One region of the Paenarthrobacter sp. TE4293 genome, then DNA from elsewhere that is predicted to be linked to it. Evidence: riboswitches for the same ligand, from Rfam matches in the RefSeq annotation. Region 1 holds a riboswitch; each other region holds the start of a gene.
What was found. A riboswitch is a leader RNA that binds a small molecule or an ion and turns the genes downstream of it on or off. The one in region 1 is predicted to bind glycine.
Positions count from the first base shown of each region.

Region 2: another riboswitch for glycine. It lies ahead of gcvP (aminomethyl-transferring glycine dehydrogenase); the one in region 1 lies ahead of cycA (D-serine/D-alanine/glycine transporter).
Region 3: another riboswitch for glycine. It lies ahead of gcvP (aminomethyl-transferring glycine dehydrogenase); the one in region 1 lies ahead of cycA (D-serine/D-alanine/glycine transporter).

Region 1 covers NZ_JBNJRY010000006.1:49,770-55,923, reverse strand. The annotation lists gene QF015_RS13350 (prolyl oligopeptidase family serine peptidase) at 1-43, opposite strand, end outside; gene QF015_RS13345 (FAD/NAD(P)-binding protein) at 103-2,052, shown strand; glycine riboswitch at 2,127-2,225, shown strand; gene cycA (D-serine/D-alanine/glycine transporter) at 2,377-3,843, shown strand; gene QF015_RS13335 (ExeM/NucH family extracellular endonuclease) at 3,923-6,154, opposite strand, start outside.
Region 2 covers NZ_JBNJRY010000002.1:528,962-535,115, reverse strand. The annotation lists gene QF015_RS05815 (hypothetical protein) at 1-617, shown strand, start outside; gene csrA (carbon storage regulator CsrA) at 622-864, shown strand; gene QF015_RS05805 (hypothetical protein) at 1,025-1,576, opposite strand; gene QF015_RS05800 (sigma-70 family RNA polymerase sigma factor) at 1,788-2,603, shown strand; gene QF015_RS05795 (MFS transporter) at 2,688-4,238, opposite strand; gene QF015_RS05790 (TetR/AcrR family transcriptional regulator) at 4,311-4,850, shown strand; glycine riboswitch at 4,943-5,040, shown strand; gene gcvP (aminomethyl-transferring glycine dehydrogenase) at 5,222-6,154, shown strand, end outside.
Region 3 covers NZ_JBNJRY010000010.1:166,967-173,120, forward strand. The annotation lists gene QF015_RS19180 (aldehyde dehydrogenase family protein) at 1-563, opposite strand, end outside; gene QF015_RS19185 (purine-cytosine permease family protein) at 576-2,015, opposite strand; gene speB (agmatinase) at 2,012-3,034, opposite strand; gene QF015_RS19195 (PucR family transcriptional regulator) at 3,220-4,734, shown strand; glycine riboswitch at 4,809-4,907, shown strand; gene gcvP (aminomethyl-transferring glycine dehydrogenase) at 5,057-6,154, shown strand, end outside.

The DNA of each region.
Region 1 (6,154 bases):
CATTCTCGGGACGTGGCGTCTGATCAGCTTCTGTGGTGGTCATCGCCCCATCCAAGCAACAGAGTTCGACGGGAAGCAAGTCACAGGAAGTTAGGCTTGAGCGTGGCTAAATCGCAAACCAACCGTGTTGCCCTGATCGGGGCCGGCCCTCGGGGCACCAGCGTCCTTGAGCGGTTGCTTGCGAATTGGGCTGCCGACGGCCACCGCGGGACCACCCTGCACATCGACGTGGTGGATCCTTTCCCGGCTGGGTCCGGCCATGTGTGGCAGCCGGAGCAGTCACGCCTGTACCTGATGAACACCCAGTCGTTCTATCCGACGCTCATCCCCGAGGACCCCCGGCTGGCCCCGCCGCTGGCAGGTGGTTCCTTCGACCAATGGCGGGAGGCCCGCCGTCGTGATGGCGTGGGACTGAACGACGCCGAAAAGGCCGAGCTGGCCACCCTGGAGTCGAACAACTTCCCCAGCCGGGCGCTGTACGGCCGGTACTTGCGGCAGACCCTGGAAGGGTTGCTGGAACGGCTGCCCGACGGCGTCGAGGTCATGTTCCACGAGACGTCCGCCGTGGCGGCACGCCCGCTGGGGGACGGAACGGGGGACGGGTTCGACGTCGAACTCGCCAACGGTGCGACCCTCACCGTCGGCTCCGTGGTTCTCGCGCTGGGGCACATTGAGTCGCGACTGAATCCAGAGCAGCGCTCATTCAAGCGCGCCGCCGAGGAGCAGGGCCTGCTGTATTTCCCGCCCGCCCCGCCGGCCGACGTGGACTGGCAATCGGTGCCGGACAACGAGCCTGTGCTGGTCCGCGGCATGGGACTGAACTTCTTTGATGTCATGGGCCAGTTGACGGAGGGCCGTGGCGGCAAGTTCGTCGATGCGGGGGCGCCGGGAGCCGGCGTATTGGAGTACAGCGCATCGGGGCGGGAGCCGAAAATCATTGCCGCTTCCCGCCGGGGTACGCCGTACCGGGCCAAGGCCGGCCTTGATGGCTACTATCCGGCCAGTATCACCATGCGCTACCTGACCGAAGACGCCGTGGACCGGTTCCGGGCAGCGGGAATCCAGCCGGGCTTTGACCATGATCTGTGGCCACTGCTGCACCGCGACGCCTTGTGGGCTTACTACTCAACGCTGGCCCGGTCCCAACCCACGGCCATCAAGGATCCTGCGCAGTTCCTTGCCGATCTTGAGGACGCCCTTCAACCGCACGCGCACACTACGACGCATTGGGAAAGCAGCGTAGGTGACCTCGTCGAAAAGCACGTTGTCTCCTCCCGCCGGCTGAACCTCCGCGGACTTGCTGCGCCGCTCGCGGGACGCACCTTTGCCTCCCGGCGTGAGCTGGATGCGGCCATCACAGCCTATCTGGATGACGACGCACGACGATCCGCCTTGGGTGAAGCGGACCCTGTCAAGATGGCTATCGGTGCCCTCCATACCGGCAGGGCCATCCTCAAATCGGTGGTGGCAGACGGCGGCATCACGGATGAATCATGGCTCGCCGGGTTGCGCGGCTGGTTCGAATCCTTCGTCGAAGGGCTTGCCAGCGGTGCGCCTGCCCTGCGCTCGGAACAGTTGGCCGCTTTGGCGCGTGCCGGCGTCGTAAGTTTTGTCGGGCCGGACCCGAAGTTCAGCGTAGACAGGGCCGCAAAAGTGTTTCGGGCGGTTTCGCCATGGGTTCACGATGAGCCGGTTGAAGCGCCGACCCTTATCGAGGCGATGTCGCCCGCCAACAGGGTGGGCATGAACGTCTCGCCGCTGTTGGAGCAGTTGATGGCCGATGGCTTAGTGCGGACCAAGATCATGATGGGTGGTGAGGGCGCACCCGTGCAGACCACAGGCTTGGACGTGGAGCCGCATCCTTACCGGCCCTTGGCGGCGAACGGATCCGTCACGGAAAACCTCTACGTTTTGGGCTTGCAATTGTCTGCGTCGCAGTGGGGCACTGCGATTGCCGCTGAAGCCCGGCCGCGGACCGGACAGGCCTACGCCAGTGGACAGCGGACTCTGCGGGACGCCGACGAGATTGCCCGTAGCATTCTGGCCCGCTAACCACCCACGGTTGCGGTGCAGCCCGGCCTTCGCTACTGTGTGAGCTGCATCACCCAGCTGGTGGTGCGCGCTTTTGATCCGCGGCGGGAGAGCCCTGCCGGTACATCACCCCAGGCGCCGTAGGAGCAAACCCTCCCCAGGAATCTCTCAGGCCCATGTACCGCCGCGGCGAGGCAACTCTGGAAAGCAGCCCGGGCAACCGGGCTCACCGAAGGTGCAAGCCTTCCTGCCCTGCAGGAAGGCGGAAACTCTCAGGTCCACCTACAGAGCGGGGAGGAACCCGAATCTTGTGGCACCCTGTGCCGCCTGAACGATGGAGTTCCAATGACGATTCAGCCTTCCACCGGTACCGATTCACCCCATCTCGAGCGCCAGCTCAGCAATCGCCATATCCAGCTCATCGCCATCGGCGGAGCGATTGGTACGGGCCTTTTCATGGGCTCCGGCAAGACGATCTCCGCTGCCGGACCGTCCGTCATTTTCGTGTACATGATCATCGGCTTCATGCTGTTCTTCGTCATGCGTGCCATGGGCGAACTGCTGCTGAGCAACCTGAACTACAAATCCTTCAGCGATTTCGCCGCGGACCTGCTGGGACCCTGGGCAGGGTTCTTCACCGGCTGGACGTACTGGTTCTGCTGGGTGATCACCGGGATCGCGGACGTCATCGCGATCGCCGGGTATTCCCAGGAACTGTGGCCGTCCTTGCCGCTCTGGGTACCCGGGCTGATCACCATCGGCATCCTCCTGCTCCTGAACCTGGCCACGGTAAAAGCCTTCGGCGAGACTGAGTTCTGGTTCGCCCTCATCAAGATCGTCGCCATCGCCGCACTGATCATTGTTGGCTTGTTCATGATCTTCAGCGGCTTCCAGTCCGATGCCGGACCGGCCACCTTTACCAACCTGTGGAGCCACGGCGGATTCTTCCCCAACGAATTCATGGGCTTCGTGGCCGGCTTCCAGATCGCCGTCTTCGCCTTCGTGGGCATCGAACTGGTCGGTACCACGGCCGCTGAAGCCAAGGACCCGGAGAAGAACCTGCCCAAGGCCATCAACTCCATTCCCATCCGCGTCCTGCTCTTCTATGTAGGCGCCCTGATCATCCTCATGTCAGTTACCCCGTGGACCCAATTCGCTGCCGAGCACAGTCCGTTCATCGCGATGTTCTCGCTCGCCGGTCTCGGCGCCGCTGCCACAATCGTGAACCTCGTGGTCCTGACATCCGCCATGTCGTCGGCGAACTCAGGCATCTACTCCACGTCCCGCATGGTGTTCGGACTGGCGCAGGAAGGCGACGCTCCCAAGGTGTTCGGCGCACTCTCCGGACGCAAAGTACCCCGCAACGCACTGTTCCTGTCCTGCGTCCTGCTGCTGTCCGGCGTCGTCCTCATGTACGCGGGCTCGGACATCGGCAAGGCGTTCGACATGGTCACCACGGTCTCCGCAGTGTGCTTCGTCTTCGTGTGGTCCATCATCCTGGCCAGCTACCTGGCCTTCCGGAAGCGCCGCCCGCACCTGCACGATTCCTCAGCCTTCAAGATGCCCGGCGGCGTGGTGATGGTGTGGGTGGTCTTCGCCTTCTTTGCCTTCGTCCTCTGGGCGCTGACCACGCAGCCGGACACCCTCGCCGCGCTGCTGGCCACACCAGTGTGGTTCGTGATCCTCGGCGCCGCCTGGTTCATCCTGCGTCGTCGTCCTGCCCACCTTGCCCGGTACGAGCTCTTCAAGGCAGAGCTCCAGCGCGACGCAGACAGGGTCCAGGAACAGGAGCCGGAACCAGCTACCAAGTAACCGCGCCGGAAACACAAGGCAGGGCCCCTCACGAAGAAGATCGTAAGGGGCCCTGCCTTGTGTTTCACTCAGGGGACGGTCAGCCCCTCAAGCACCTCTGGTACTCCAGCCACGCAAACGCGTACCGGAGCCAGCCCACAATGTCGTACCACTTGGACGGCTTGGTGGGTGCGATGCACTGCGGCGGGTTCGTTCCGCTCCCGGCTACCTTCACCAACGCCTTCACCACGGTTCCGCTTTCGACGGCGGTCAGCACCACAGTGCCGGTGCCTGCGGCTGCGGCCGCGGGAACCTTGAGGTCCACCGTGGCTGCGCCCGCTGTGACCGGAACGGATCCAAGTGCCACTGCTGCACCCTTGCTGTCAACGAAGACGGCGTTGAGCGTAGCGTTCGCGGGACTGCCGATGGACGTCAGGTTCAGCTTGGAAACGGCCAGGGCGATGGGTTCACCGGCCTTGACCTCGGCGGCCGTGGAGTTCACCACGGCAACAGAGCGGCGCGCGAAGTCCGGTGACACTGGCTTGTGCTCCTGGAGGTACTTGATCCAGGCGTCGCGGTCCACCAGCCCGGTGTCCTTCGTATTGCTGCCTTCCTTGAAGACCCGGAAGTTGTCACCTCCGGTGGCCAGGAAGCTGAACGTCCCGATCCTGTATTGCTTGGCAGGATCGATCACAGCGCCGTTCACCCAGATGCCGGTGACGCGGTCGCCCGCCGCGCGTGCGGCGTCGTAGGTGTAGTTGACGTTCTTGGACAGGCCCAACTGCTGGTAGGGGCGGCTGGGTACCGTGCCGTCAGCGTTGGTCTGCCACTGCTGCTCCAGGAGCGTCTTGAACTGCGCACCCGTCAGGGACGTGGTCCAGAGGTTGTTCACGAACGGCAGGACCGCATTGGCCTCGGCGTAGGTGATGGTGCCGTCCGGCGCGTAGTAGAGCTCGTTACGCAGGCCGCCGGGGTTGACGACGCCGATCTCCGCCGCACCCAGCTCGGGCGCCTTGAGCGTATCCACCAGTGAGTCCGCCACCAGGTTGCCCAGTGTGGATTCGCTCGCGCGATCGTCCCGCTTGGGGGCGCCGCCGGCCGGATCCGGCGTGAATGCCGTGGTGATATCAGCGGTGACTGCACCCACCGGCTGGTTGCCGATCTCCGCAGCCTGCGCAAGGGCCTTGTCCACGATGGTCTTCACGGCAGCCACCCGCGGGTAGGCAGCAACCAGGCTGTCAGCGGTTTCTGTGGTCCGGTCCACAACGGCGGCCTTGTACGCGGTCACCGACTTCGTGGCGGTATCCACCGTGAGGGTCACGCTGCCCACATTCTCGCCGTAATTGCCGGTCTGCACGATCGGACGTGTTGTGCCGGTCGGTTGGCCGTTGGCGTCCAATACCGGGGCATCCCAGGCGTACTCCTTGTGCGTGTGCCCGGTGAAGATCGCGGCGACGTCAGGCGTGGTTTCATTGACGAGCTTGGCAAACGGTCCGCCGGCTGCAACTTCCTGCTCCAGCGTGGCGCCTTCGGGCGTGCCGGATGCGGCGCCGTCGTGGTTTTCCACGATGATGAGGTCGGCCAGGTTCCCCGCCTTGATCTTCGCGGCAACCCGGTTAATGGCGTCCACAGGATCGCCGAACTCCAGGTCCGTGATTCCGGCAGGAGTGACCAGGGAAGGAACTTCCTGCGTTACCGTGCCGATCACGGCCACGCGCATGCCGTTCATGTCCAGCACCTTGTATTCCGGCAGGACCGGAGTGGTGGTGCCCTTCTGGTAAACATTCGCACCCAGGTAGGCGAACTTCGCGTTGTTGCCCTCCGCTATGACGCGGTCGCGGAGGTCCTGCCAGCCGCCGTCGAACTCGTGGTTGCCCACAGCGGAAGCCTGCAGTTCCAGGGTGTTCAGGACGTCAATGGTCGGCTGGTCCTTCGCTACGGAAGATGCGAAGAGCGAGGCGCCGATGTTATCGCCGGCCGAGATGAAGGCCGTGGCGCCCGGGGCGGCTGCCGCCCGGAGCTTCTCAACTGTTCCGGCAAAGAGCACCGTGTTGGAGTCGATGCGGCCGTGGAAGTCGTTGATTCCCAGGAACTGCAGGTCAACGCTCGCCGGCGCCTCCGTGGTCAGGTTCAGGCCCACCACCACAGGATCGTGGTCGCTTGCCCGGAACTCGTCCGCGGCATAGTAGTTGGTCACATTGTTGTTATACCTGCTGTACTCCAGGGCGACGGACTCCACGGAGTTGATATTCCAGATGTCTGTTCCCGTGACCACCTTGTGGGCGGCAGGGGAAGCGAGGATGTGGTCCAGGGAACCCACCATGCCGCCGAA
Region 2 (6,154 bases), on a different contig from region 1:
CGCCGGACTTTGCGGGCTTGCTGGACCAGCTCGGCAAGGAACTGCAGGAGGCGGAGGCGCCCCTGCCCGCTCCGGTGCCGCTGCCGCCGTCGAACGCTGTCCGCGTTCCGCAACCCCTGACGGGTGACGGCAACCTCATCGTGCTCCTGGGCCTTGGCGATGACGCCCTCGGACCAGCCCTGGAAATGTCCATCGCGGCCGGCGGCTCGGACGTGCGCACTGGCGGCGGGCTCAGCGCCTTTGGGCACCTGCACGTGCAAGGGCGGAAAAGTGCGACGGCGGCCCGCGCCCAGGCGGTGCTGACCGGACAGACCGTGGTGGTCGCCTTCGGTCTTGGGCGTCCGCGTGACGTGCCGGACAAGGGCGCCCTCATTGCGGATCTGGCCGCCGACCAGCTGTGGATCGTTGCCGACGCCCGACGTAAGCCTGAGGACACCCGGATGTGGGTTCAGGCATTGCAGGATGTCCTGGCACGGGAGTCAACCGCAGTGACCGGCCTTGCCGTGATCGGTGCTTCGGAAACCGCGAGTCCGGAGACGGTGGACACCCTCGGTATTCCCGTCGGCTGGGTCGACGGACGTCCGGCCACCGCGCCGGCTCTTGGAAAGGTACATTGAAAGCATGTTGGTACTGACGCGTAAGCCGGGCGAAAAGATCATGATCGGTGATGACATTGTCATTACCGTCATGGAAGGGCGCGGCGACGGCGTGCGGATCGGGATCGAAGCACCCCGGGGTGTGTCCATCCAGCGGAGCGAAGTGGTGGCGGCCATCGCCGCGGCAAACCTGGCGGCAACGCAGGCCGGCCCAGAGGCCGAGGAACTGCTGGCGGCACTCCGACCACCCGCTCCGACCACCGACTGAGACGCTCTCTCACCTTTTGTCGGGTTTTTCGGGACGCTCTCTCACCGTTCGTCGGGTTTTTCGGGACGCTCTCTCACCGTTCGTCGGGTTTTTTGGGACGCTCGGTTGGGCCTGCCAGTGAGGCGCCGGGCGTGGGACGCGCGAGGGGGCGGCCGGGAAACTAGGCCAAGCCCAGGAAGTCCCTCAACGTCGGCAGCGAGGCGCCCCGTGTCGCTGCTGCGGCACGTTGAATATTGGCATCCCGGGTCAGATGCGCCAGATCGTCCGGGTCACCTGAAAGACCAGGACCATCCGACCGCGAGAGCGAGGGACCAGGTTCGGGGTCCGTGGAACCCGCCAACAGCGCCAGGTTGGCCGCAACGGCGTCGTCAATAGCAGTCAGCAGGGCAACCATGCCGCCGCGGTGATCCTCAAGGAGCTCAGGCCAGATTCCCGGCGGTGCTATCGAAATGAGGGCAGGAAGCGAGAAATGATCCGGCGCCTTCCATTCCGCGGCCAAAGCTGACGCTTCAACGCCGCGTGCCAGTGATTCGAACCGGAGATTTTCGAGGACTTTCTCAAGCTCGGAGGCAGTGAAGTTCAGCCGGTGCCAATTCCCTGCCTTGAGATGCAGGAGCTGCGTTTCGAGAAGGAACAGCAGGAAATCAATTTGCCTGCGCTCGCGCCACAGCGTTGCCGATAGCTCGTCCGCCCCCACGGTTCCCCACTTCATTTTATGGCCCGCCAAAATCACGATTTGGCAGGGTTTGTCATTACTTGTGTTGAGCGTACACGCAGAGTCGTTTTCAGGTGATATGTTCACTGAACACGTACCTGAATGAACTCCCTCAACGTCGCTGTGTCAGCTTTCTTTGCGGCCCCCGGGACCCAGCATGCCAGGTTCTTGCAACTCAATAAATCCGGTCTCATGGGGGGACTCACCTTTGAATCGCGAACAGCGCAACGAGCTGGTGTTGCAGCACCTTCCGCTCGTTGGTTATTTGGTCTCTGACCTGTGCGCGCGCGCCACTCATTTGTCGCGCGATGATTTTGCTTCTGTTGGATCCTTGGCGCTCATCACGTCAGCCGATTCGTTCGATCCGGACCTCGGCGTTCCTTTCGGAGCGTATGCGCGCCGCCGGATTGTGGGTGCGTTCGCGGACGAGATGCGCGCCGGCGACTGGGCCACCCGCTCAGCCCGCAAACGGATCAAGGAAACCACGGTCGTCCAGGAGACCCTGACGGGCGTGCTGGGTCGAACCCCCACTGTCGCCGAGATGGCGTCGGCGCTGGGCGTGGAACGCAGCCACGTTGAAGCCGCGTTGGTTGATGCTTCGCGAACCCTCACCTCCCTCGACGAAGTCGTCGCGGACACGGTGGCCTCACCCGCCGAATCTCCGGAGCACTCCGTCCTGGCCGATGAACGCATCAAGTACCTTCGGGCCGCCGTGGAGGCTTTGCCGGAGAAGATGCGCTTCGTGATCCAGGAGATCTACCTGGCGGGGCGTTCGGTCAAAGAGCTGGCCGAGGAACTGGGCTCAACGCACGCCGCTGTATCGCAGCAGCGGGCCGAGGGCATCCGGCTCATGCGCGACGGCCTGGCCGCCCATTACGCGGACAGCCCGGGGCAGGCCTTCGAACCGGAATCACGCATCACCGCCAGGCGCCGCAACGACTACTTGTCAGCCCTGGCCACCGCAACCACCGGCGGTATCACCCGCGGCCTGGGCCTGGGGTCCACTCTCAACAGCGCGGTTTAGCCCCCCATCCGGCAGTAAGAAGCCCGGGTCGCTGGAGCAACCCGGGCTTCTGTCGCCTTCACTGCGCCTTCGGCGCCGTGTCCTTTACTGCGCCTTCGGCACACGCCGGAGTACGACGGCGGCGAGCACTGCCGCGCCAGCCATCAGTACCAGCCCAATCGCCGCAGTGATGTGGACGCCGGACTCGAAAGCTGTCCTGGCGGCATGTGTCAGCGCCTCCGACAACGGGGCCGGGAGTGCGGACGCCGCGTCAACGGCACCAGCGAGAGTCTCGGCGGAATTCCCGGCGGCCTGCTCCGAGATGCCGTCCGGGATGACCAGGTTGTGCTGGTAGGAAGCCGTGAGGATCGAGCCAAGCACCGCCGTACCCAGGAGTGATCCCAGTTCGTAACCGGTCTCGGAGATGGCCGAGGCGGCACCGGACTTGTCGGCGGGAACCGAGGCCAGGATCAGGTCATTGGAAATGGTCTCCGCGGCACCCACGCCGACCGCCAGAACGGTCAGGGCCGACAACAGGAACACCGGTCCGCTGCCATGGTCACCAACCACCACGATCAAATAGCCCACACCGCTGAGCGTCAGGCCGGCGGCCACAACGAACCCGGGCCGGACACGCTTGACCAGCGGAACCACCAGCAGTCCTGCGATGATCGTTGCCAGGAGGGCCGGAATCATGGCGATGCCTGCCTCCATGGGGGACTGCCCTTCAACAAGCTGCAAGTGCTGGGCGAAGAAGTAGATGAAGCCCGTCATGGAGAACAGGGACAAGACGTTCGCCACGATTGCCGTGCTGAACACCTTGTTCTTGAACAGGGCAACGTCAAGCATGGGGTTGTCGATGCGCTGCTGACGACGCACGAACAGAATGCCCATCACCAAGCCGAAGCCCATGAACGCAGCCGCGGAAGCGCCGAAACCATGCACCGCGAATTCCTTGATGCCGTAAACGAACGGTGCCATGGTGACCACGGACAGGAGAATGCTGGGCACGTCCACCCGGCCAGGATTGGCATCCTTGGACTCCGGAATCAGCACCCGGCCGAACGCCAACAGCGGCAGGAGCAGGAAGGCTGCCACCAGGAACACGGCACCCCACCAGAAGTGCTCCACCAGCCAGCCGCCGAAAATCGGGCCGAGCGCTGCACCACCGGAGAAACCGGCAGCCCAGACGGCGATCGCCAGGCGGCGGCGGTTGGGATCCGTGAAGATGTTCCGGATCAGGGAGAGGGTGGAGGGCATCAGCATGGCGCCGAAGACGCCAAGGCCCGCGCGTCCGGCAATGAGCCATTCAGCGGAAGGCGCGAACGCCGTAGCAGCCGAAACCGCCGCGAAGCCGGTGCTGCCGATCAGCAATAGCCGCCGTCGTCCGATCCTGTCGCCCAAATTGCCCATGGAAACGAGCAGCGCCGCGAGGACCAGCGGGTAGGCATCAACAATCCAGAGCAATTGGACGCCGCCCACGTCAAGGGAGCGGGCGATCTCAGGCAGGGCGAAGGTGAGCGCGGTGTTGTCGACGGCCACCAGCAGCACCGGGAACATCAGGAGTGCCAGTGCCGTCCAATCGCGCCACGGTGCTGCCGGGCCCATCGTGGGACGAGCGGAACGGGGTGCTTGGGTTGAGGACGGCGAGAACATGACTCTTACTGTACCGTCCAGACGGTATAGTTTCAAATACAACCCAGCGAGCCTTTAGGGAATGATGGACACATGCCACGAAAACCAGTAGCCCGGGACGCTGTCCTGGATGCCTTCGAAGCCCTCCTGATTGAGGTGGGGGAGCGTGCTGCCACGCTCGACGCCGTTGCCAAGCGCGCCGGGGTATCCAAAGGTGGGCTGCTCTACCATTTCCCCAACAAAGAGGCCCTGATTACGGCCCTTCTGGAGCGGCTGGACCTGTTGGCCGACGAGGACACGGAATTGATGAAGGCTGCGCCCGATGGCTCCGCTGCCTATTTCATCCGCTCCTCGCTCTGGGCGGGCACACCCATGGACCGGGCTTTTGTAGCTGCCACCAGGCTGGCCGAAGTAGCCCACGAAGAAACGCGCCGCAGGTTTGCCGCCATTCAACAGCGGTGGCTGGATGTCCTGGCCGAAGACGTCGGTCCGGAGGTGGCCAAGGCAGTCAGCTACATGGGTGATGGCCTCTATTTCAACGCAATGTTCGAAGGTGGCCAGGACGACGGCAACGCAGGACGGGAAGCCGACGTCGAAATCCTGCTGGGAGTCCTCGAGCGGCTGCGGAAGTAGCAGGTCACCCATTTGCGGCGGTGCCCGACACGTAGGACAATTAACCTTTGTGGCCTGCCCTGAACGGGGTCATACATAACTGAAAATGCCTTTGATCTGCGGCGGGAGAGTCCTGCAAGCACGTGATGCAGGCGCCGTAGGAGCAAACCCTCCCCAGGAATCTCTCAGGCCCACGCACCGCCGCGGCGAGGCAACTCTGGAAAGCAGCAGGCGCTCAGCCCACCCCAAGGGTGAAAGAGTGCTGTGCTCACCGACGGTGCAAGCGATGATTGCTCACGCAACGCGCGGAAACTCTCAGGTCCAATACAGAGCGGGGAGGAACCCAGCCGCTGTGGCGTACCCAAACGCCGCCCAAGTAATGGAGTTCCTTCGTGACGGTTAGTTCTGCCTCCACCACCTTCGTCGATCGGCATATCGGCGCCCGCCGCCAGGCCGACATCGAGACCATGCTCAAGTCCGTCGGCTACGACACTGTCGATTCGTTGGTCGACACCGCCGTTCCGAACGACATCCGCCAGGACGTCGCCCTCACCCTGCAGAACGCATTGAGCGAAGTTGAGGTCCTTGCTGAGCTGCGCAAGCTCGCGTCCAAGAACAAGACCGCCGTCCAGATGATCGGCCAGGGCTACTTCGATACCGTGACGCCGCCGGTGATCCGCCGCAACATCCTTGAGTCCCCGGCGTGGTACACCGCCTACACCCCCTACCAGCCGGAAATTTCCCAGGGCCGCCTCGAAGCACTCCTGAACTTCCAGACCATGGTCCAGGACCTGGTCGGCCTGCCGATCGCCAACGCCTCACTGCTGGACGAAGCAACCGCAGTAGCAGAGGCCGTCCTGATGATGCGCCGCGCCAATAAGAACAAGGCCGTCCAGGATGGCAAAACCGTCCTCGACGCCGACTGCCTCCCGCAGACCATCGCCATCGTCAAGGGCCGCGCCGAGGCGCTCGGCTTCGAGGTTGAGGTCGCCGACCTCTCCACCGGCCTCCCGGAAGGTGCCATCAACGGCGTCGTCCTCCAGCAGCCCGGCGTTTCGGGTCGCGTGTTCGACCACTCCGCCGTGATCGCGGAGGCCAAGGAGCGCGGCGCGCTGGTCACGGTCGCCGCCGACCTTCTTTCCCTGACGCTCATCACCCCTCCGGGCGAGCAGGGTGCCGACATTGCCGTCGGTTCCGCGCAGCGCCTGGGCGTTCCGCTGTTCTTCGGCGGCCCGCACGCCGCCTACATGGCCGTCCAGAAGGGTCTGGAGCGTTCCATGCCCGGCCGTCTGGTGGGCGTTTCCAAGGACGACGCCGGTGTCCCC
Region 3 (6,154 bases), on a different contig from region 1:
GGGTAGTTCCACGGAGTGATGACACCCACCACGCCCACGGGCTCACGGAGGATCACGGAGGTGTGGTCTGTGGCGTAGTCACCGCCCGCCATGGAGGTCAGGGTGCGTGAGGCGCCGGCCATGAACCGGAAGGTATCGATGGTGCTGGAGACATCGTCCTCTGACACGGCCTGCGGCTTGCCGGTGTTGGCGGACTCGATGGCCTCGAATGCCGCGCGGTTCTCCTCGATGATGTTCGCGATGAGGTTCAGGACATCCGCGCGTTCCTTCGGGGTGGTGGCACCCCAAGCCTTTTGGGCCACGACGGCGGCAGCAACGGCGGCGTCCACATCACCAGCGGCTCCCGCCTGGACGGAGGCGATGACCTGCTCCGTCGTGGGATCCACGACGTCGATGGTCCCGCCTGAGGAGGCGGGGACGAACGAGCCGTTGATGAAGTGCCCCGCCGGAGGCAGTTGCTGCTGCAGTTGCTGCTGCAGTTGCAGAGGCACGGCTCCGGCGATGTCTGGAGAACCGGCGGTGGAACGGCGGACGGTGAACTGTTCGGTCTGGGTGGTAGTCATGATGATTCGCTTTCAGATCAGGTCTGGGGTGAGGGCAGTTGCGGGAAAGGGGGCGGCTTCTGTCTTTTTGCCGAACAGCCGTGCCGCGACGTAATAGAGGGGAGCGACGACGACGAGACCCACGACCCAGGAGATGTCCACGCCGCCCAATGCGGCGGCCAGTGGGCCCGTGTAGACAGCTGTGGCAGAGAAGGGAACCTGGATCAGGGCGCCTGCTATGTAGGACCCGATGGCGACCCAATTGAACCGCCCATACACGCCGCCGTCGCGCTTGAAGAAGTCTTCAACCCGGTAATCGCCGTGCCGCAGCAGGTAGTAGTCCACCAAGTTGATGGCCGTCCACGGAACCAGGACGTACATCAGGAAGGACAGGAAGTTGGTGTAGAAGAGGATGAAGTTGTCGCGGGCAAAGAGGGCGATGGAGACAGCGACGACGAAGAGGATCACTGCCGCTATGCTGCGGGTTTTGGCGCGTGGCAACCAGGAAGGCTTGAACGTCTGCCCGATGGTGAGGGTGCAGAGGACGCCGCAGTAGAGGTTCATGGCGTTCGACGCCGCGACGCCCAGGCAGAAGATACCCACGATGATCAGGGTCCATGGCTGAAGCAGAGCTCCCAGGCTGCCGACGATTTCGACGTCGCCGGTGCTCATGGAGACGGCGAGTGTTCCCACTAAAGCGCCCAGGATCATGGGGAACAGGGTTCCCAGGACGCAGCCCGAGTAGGAGGCCCAGAACGCCGGTGCCGAGCCCGTGCCTTGCGGCATGTAGCGCGAGTAGTCGGAGACGTAAGGGGCGTAGGCCAGTTGCCACAGGGCGGAGACGGAGATGGTTCCCATGAAGCCGACCCAGTTGAAGTTGCCTGTCTCCAGGAAGTTGCCGGGCAGTCCGTGGACCAGCAGGATCCAGCCGAACGCCAGCAGCAGGGCCAGTCCGGCGGCGACGCTGAGGACGCGGGCGTAGGCGTGGATGAGACGGTAACCGAAGATCGTGGCGATCACGCTGACGACTCCAATGATGATGATGCCCGCGTCAACGCTGATGCCCGGGCTGACGGCGGCCATTGCTTCGCCGCCGAACACGAGGTTCGCCGCGAAGAAGCCGACGTACATGACCACCACGATGACCACGATCAACAGAGCCCCGAAGGAGCCGAACTGGCCGCGGGTCTGGATCATCTGGGCCACCCCCAGCTGCGGTCCCTGGGCGGAGTGAAGCGCCATGAAGACGCCGCCCACCACGTTGCCGATGATGATGCCCACGATCGCCGGGACGAATCCCAGGCCAAACACCGTGGTGGCGAGTCCGCCGGTCACGATGGTCATGATCATGATGTTGGAGCCGAACCAGATGGTGAAGAGGTCCCGGGCTTTGCCGTGCCGCTCATTGGCGGGGATGGGCTGGATGGTTTTGTCCTCGAGCCGGGGAACCTCGGTTGTTGGCACGGTGCTCATGATGCGGTCCGCGATGCCGAGGCCAACTCGCGGCCAACTGTGCTGTTAGCGTTGCTGCGGTTCACCATGAGCCCCAAAAGGTCGAAGACAAGGGTGGCGGCGGCGACGGTGGTGATGTCTGCATGGTCGTAGGCCGGAGCGACTTCCACGACGTCGGCGCCCACGATGTTGATGCCGTTCAGTCCACGGAGCAGGGCCAGGAGTTCGCGGGAGTGGAGCCCGCCCATTTCCGGCGTTCCTGTGCCGGGTGCAAAGGCCGGATCCAGCACGTCAATGTCGATGGAGACGTAGACCGGGGTGTCGCCCAGCCTGTCCTTCACCTGCTGGATGGCGGCCGGAACCCCGATGACGTCCAGGTCAGAGCACCGGATGATCTGGAACCCGAATTCATGGTCGCGGAGGAAGTCGTTGCGATCATAGACCGGTCCGCGGATGCCGACGTGCATCGACCTGTCCTCCACAAGGAGTCCTTCCTCGAACGCCCGCCGGAAGATGGTGCCGTGCGTGATGGGCTGGTCGAAGTACGTATCCCACGTGTCCAGATGTGCGTCGAAGTGCAGCAACGCTACCGGGCCGTGGACCTTGTTCAAGGCCCTCAGCATGGGCAGTGCGATGGTGTGGTCCCCGCCGATGGAAATGAGCCGCTTGTCCTTGCTTAGCCCGTTGCCACCGCTGATCAAAGGCAACGCCTGCTCTTCGATCTCACGGACCGCCCGCGTGATGTCGTACGGAGTGCAGGCGATGTCGCCGGCGTCCACCACCTGGGCCTCGTATACGGGTTCAACGTCGAGCTCCGGGTGGTAGCCGGGGCGGAGGAGGCGTGAGGCCTCGCGGACTGCGGCAGGACCGAAACGGGCGCCGGGCCGGAAGGAGGTTCCACCGTCGAACGGGACGCCGACGATCGCGATGTCGTAGTCGGGAACGCGGTCGATTTGGGGGAGACGGGCGAAAGTACCGAGGCCTGCATACCGGGGGACTTTGGTTGCGTCGACTGGGCCGATGGGCTTGTGCGTTGTCATTGCCGGATCCTTGGGGTGAGTGGTGCTCGCCGTTGAGCGGGAAGTAGGTAATTCCATTCTTGGTGACGCGCATCACTCCCGATAGCGATACATTGACTACAAATAGTGGAGGAGTTTAGACGAATGTCTAAGCGCCCCGGAGGCGGGAAAACGCGCCGCCTCAGGAGAGGGCCGGAGGGTAGGAGATGGCAATCACCGTCGCGGAACTCGTCGCCGAACCGCAGCTGGGCCTGACTCTCCTGGCCGGATCGGCCGGCTTGGATAACCGCATCACCTGGGCCCACACCTCGGACCTGCCCAGGTTGTGGGAGTGGGTCACAGGCGGCGAGCTCATGATGACCAACGGCTTGTCCATTCCCGCCGACGCGGACGGGCAAGTGGCGCTCGCCGAGTCCCTCAGGGACAGCGGCGCCAGTGCCTTGGCGATCGGCGAGAAGATGCACGCGCCGCCACTGACGGAGGAGTTCCTGGCCGCATGCGACGAACTCCCGTTGCCCCTGATCAACATCCCGTACCCGTTGCCGTTCATCGCTATCGCCCGGTCCGTCGCCGAGTCCTCGCTGCTGGAAGAATCCCGCCGGCTGCGGCAAACTGCCCGCGTCTACGATCTCCTCCGCACTGCCGGAGCCTCCGAGGACCACTGGCAGAGCCTGGTCCAGCGGCTTGCCACCGAGCTCGACGCGGACCTTTACGTGGTGGACCGCCGCTGCCTCCATCCCTGGCACCCGGACGGGGACGTCCTCCCGGTGTTCCTTGCCGAGGAGTGGGCTCCGTTGTCCGGGCAGGTGTCCCTCGCCGGGAAGAACTTCCAGTGGCACCGCATCCGAGGCCGGCACGTGCTCACCATGGACATTCCCACCCATGCCAACGCGCTCCTGGTAGTGCTGCCCCACAGCGAACCGCACCCGGACGCCGTCGTACTCCTCCACGCCGCAACCGTGCTGGGACTCCAGCTTTCTCGGATCGTTTTGTCTTTGGAGGGCCGCCACCGGTTGGCCGGTGAGTTCCTGTTACAGGCCATGGACGGACGTCTCGGCGTGGCCGAGATGGAGAGCCGGCTGGCGGGCTTTGAGGTTCCGCCCCAGGAATTACTGCTGGCCTCCATGGCGGCAGGCGCCTACCAAAAAACTGCGGACGACGGCGACAGGCTGGCCAACGTGCACGTCGAACTCTGGCGGCACGGGGTCGCGTCGGCGTCGCTGAAGCGGAACAACAGGCTCCACGTGGCGGTCCCGGCCGACGTGCCTGTCGACATCCTGGTGCACTGCGCTGGAAGGGAAACCTCGATCGGGATCAGCGCGCCGGCAGCTGTGGCGAATATTCAACGAGCGTTGCAGGAATCCCTTTGGGCGCTTGGTTCAGCCCGAGCCACCAACCAGGGGCTAACCCGCTACGAGCAGGGGCCGTCGTGGTTGGGACTCACCAGTTTCGAGGAAGGAACCGCGCTGGTACGGCGCCTTTTAGGCCCGATTTTCGACTATGAGCAGAGCCAGGAAGGCGATCTCATAGTCACCTTGAGGACGTATTTGGACTCGCAGCGTTCCTGGCAAAAGACCGCAACAGCGTTGTTCGCGCACCGGCAAACCATCATCTACCGGATACGGAAAATCGGCGAGCTGACGGGCCTGGACATGGGGGAAACGTCCACCGTCGCCCAGTTGTGGTTCGCTCTGCAGATCCATGAGGCGATGCATCAGTAGCCGCAGCTTGCTTGCGCTTTTTCAAACCAAGCCGCTATGGTGTGAAGCGTGTCACGGAAGTGGCGCAACGCTTTTGATCTGCGGCGGGAGAGTCCTGCCGGTACATCCAGTCAGGCGCCGTAGGAGCAAATCCTCCCCAGGAATCTCTCAGGCCCATGTACCGCCGCGGTTAGGCAACTCTGGAAAGCAGTCCGGGTCACCGGGCTCACCGACGGTGCAAGCAGGCAACCATTCCTGCGGAATCTCTCAGGTCCAATACAGAGCGGGGAGGAACCCCACATCATCGTGGCGCTCAGTGGGCGCCTGAATCATGGAGTTCCTCTTGACTGTTCAATCAACCCCCACCGCCTTCGCGGACCGGCACATTGGCGCCCGCCGCCAAGCCGACGTTGACACCATGCTCAAGGCCATCGGCTACGACTCAGTCGACGGCCTGGTAGATGTCGCCGTCCCCGATTCCATCCGCCAGGACACTGCCCTGAAGTTGCAGGACGCCCTCACCGAGGTGCAGGTCCTCGCCGAGCTCCGCAAGCTCGCGTCCAAGAACAAGACCGCCGTCCAGATGATCGGCCAGGGCTACTACGACACCGTCACGCCCCCGGTGATCCGCCGCAACATCCTGGAAGCTCCCGCTTGGTACACCGCCTACACCCCGTACCAGCCGGAAATTTCCCAAGGCCGCCTCGAAGCACTGCTCAACTTCCAGACGATGGTCCAGGACCTCACGGGACTTCCTGTAGCCAACGCCTCGCTCCTGGATGAAGCCACCGCCGTGGCAGAGGCCGTGCTGCTGATGCGTCGAGCCAACAAGTCCAAGACTGCCAAGGACGGCAAGACCGTCCTGGACGCAGACCTCCTCCCGCAGACCATCGCCATTGTGAAGGGCCGCGCTGAGGCGCTGGGCTTCGAGGTGCAGATCGCTGACCTTTCGGCTGGCCTTCCCGATGGCGACATCAACGGCATCGTCCTGCAGCAGCCCGGCGTTTCCGGCCGCGTCTTCGACCACTCCGGCGTCATCGCTGAGGCCAAGGAACGCGGTGCGTTGGTCACAGTCGCCGCCGACCTTTTGGCGCTCACCCTCATCACGCCCCCGGGCGAGCAGGGTGCCGATATTGCCGTCGGAACTGCGCAGCGCTTCGGCGTCCCGCTGTTCTTCGGTGGCCCGCACGCCGCTTACATGGCCGTCCGCGAAGGTATGGAGCGCACGCTCCCAGGACGCATCGTCGGAGTGTCCAAGGACAACGCGGGTGTCCCGGCTTACCGCCTGGCACTCCAGACGCGCGAGCAGCATATCCGCCGCGAAAAGGCGACGTCCAACATCTGTACGGCGCAGGCGCTGCTCGCCATCGTGGCTTCGATGTACGCCGTCTACCACGGCCCCGAGGGCCTCAAAGCGATCGCCGAAACCGTGCACGGCCAC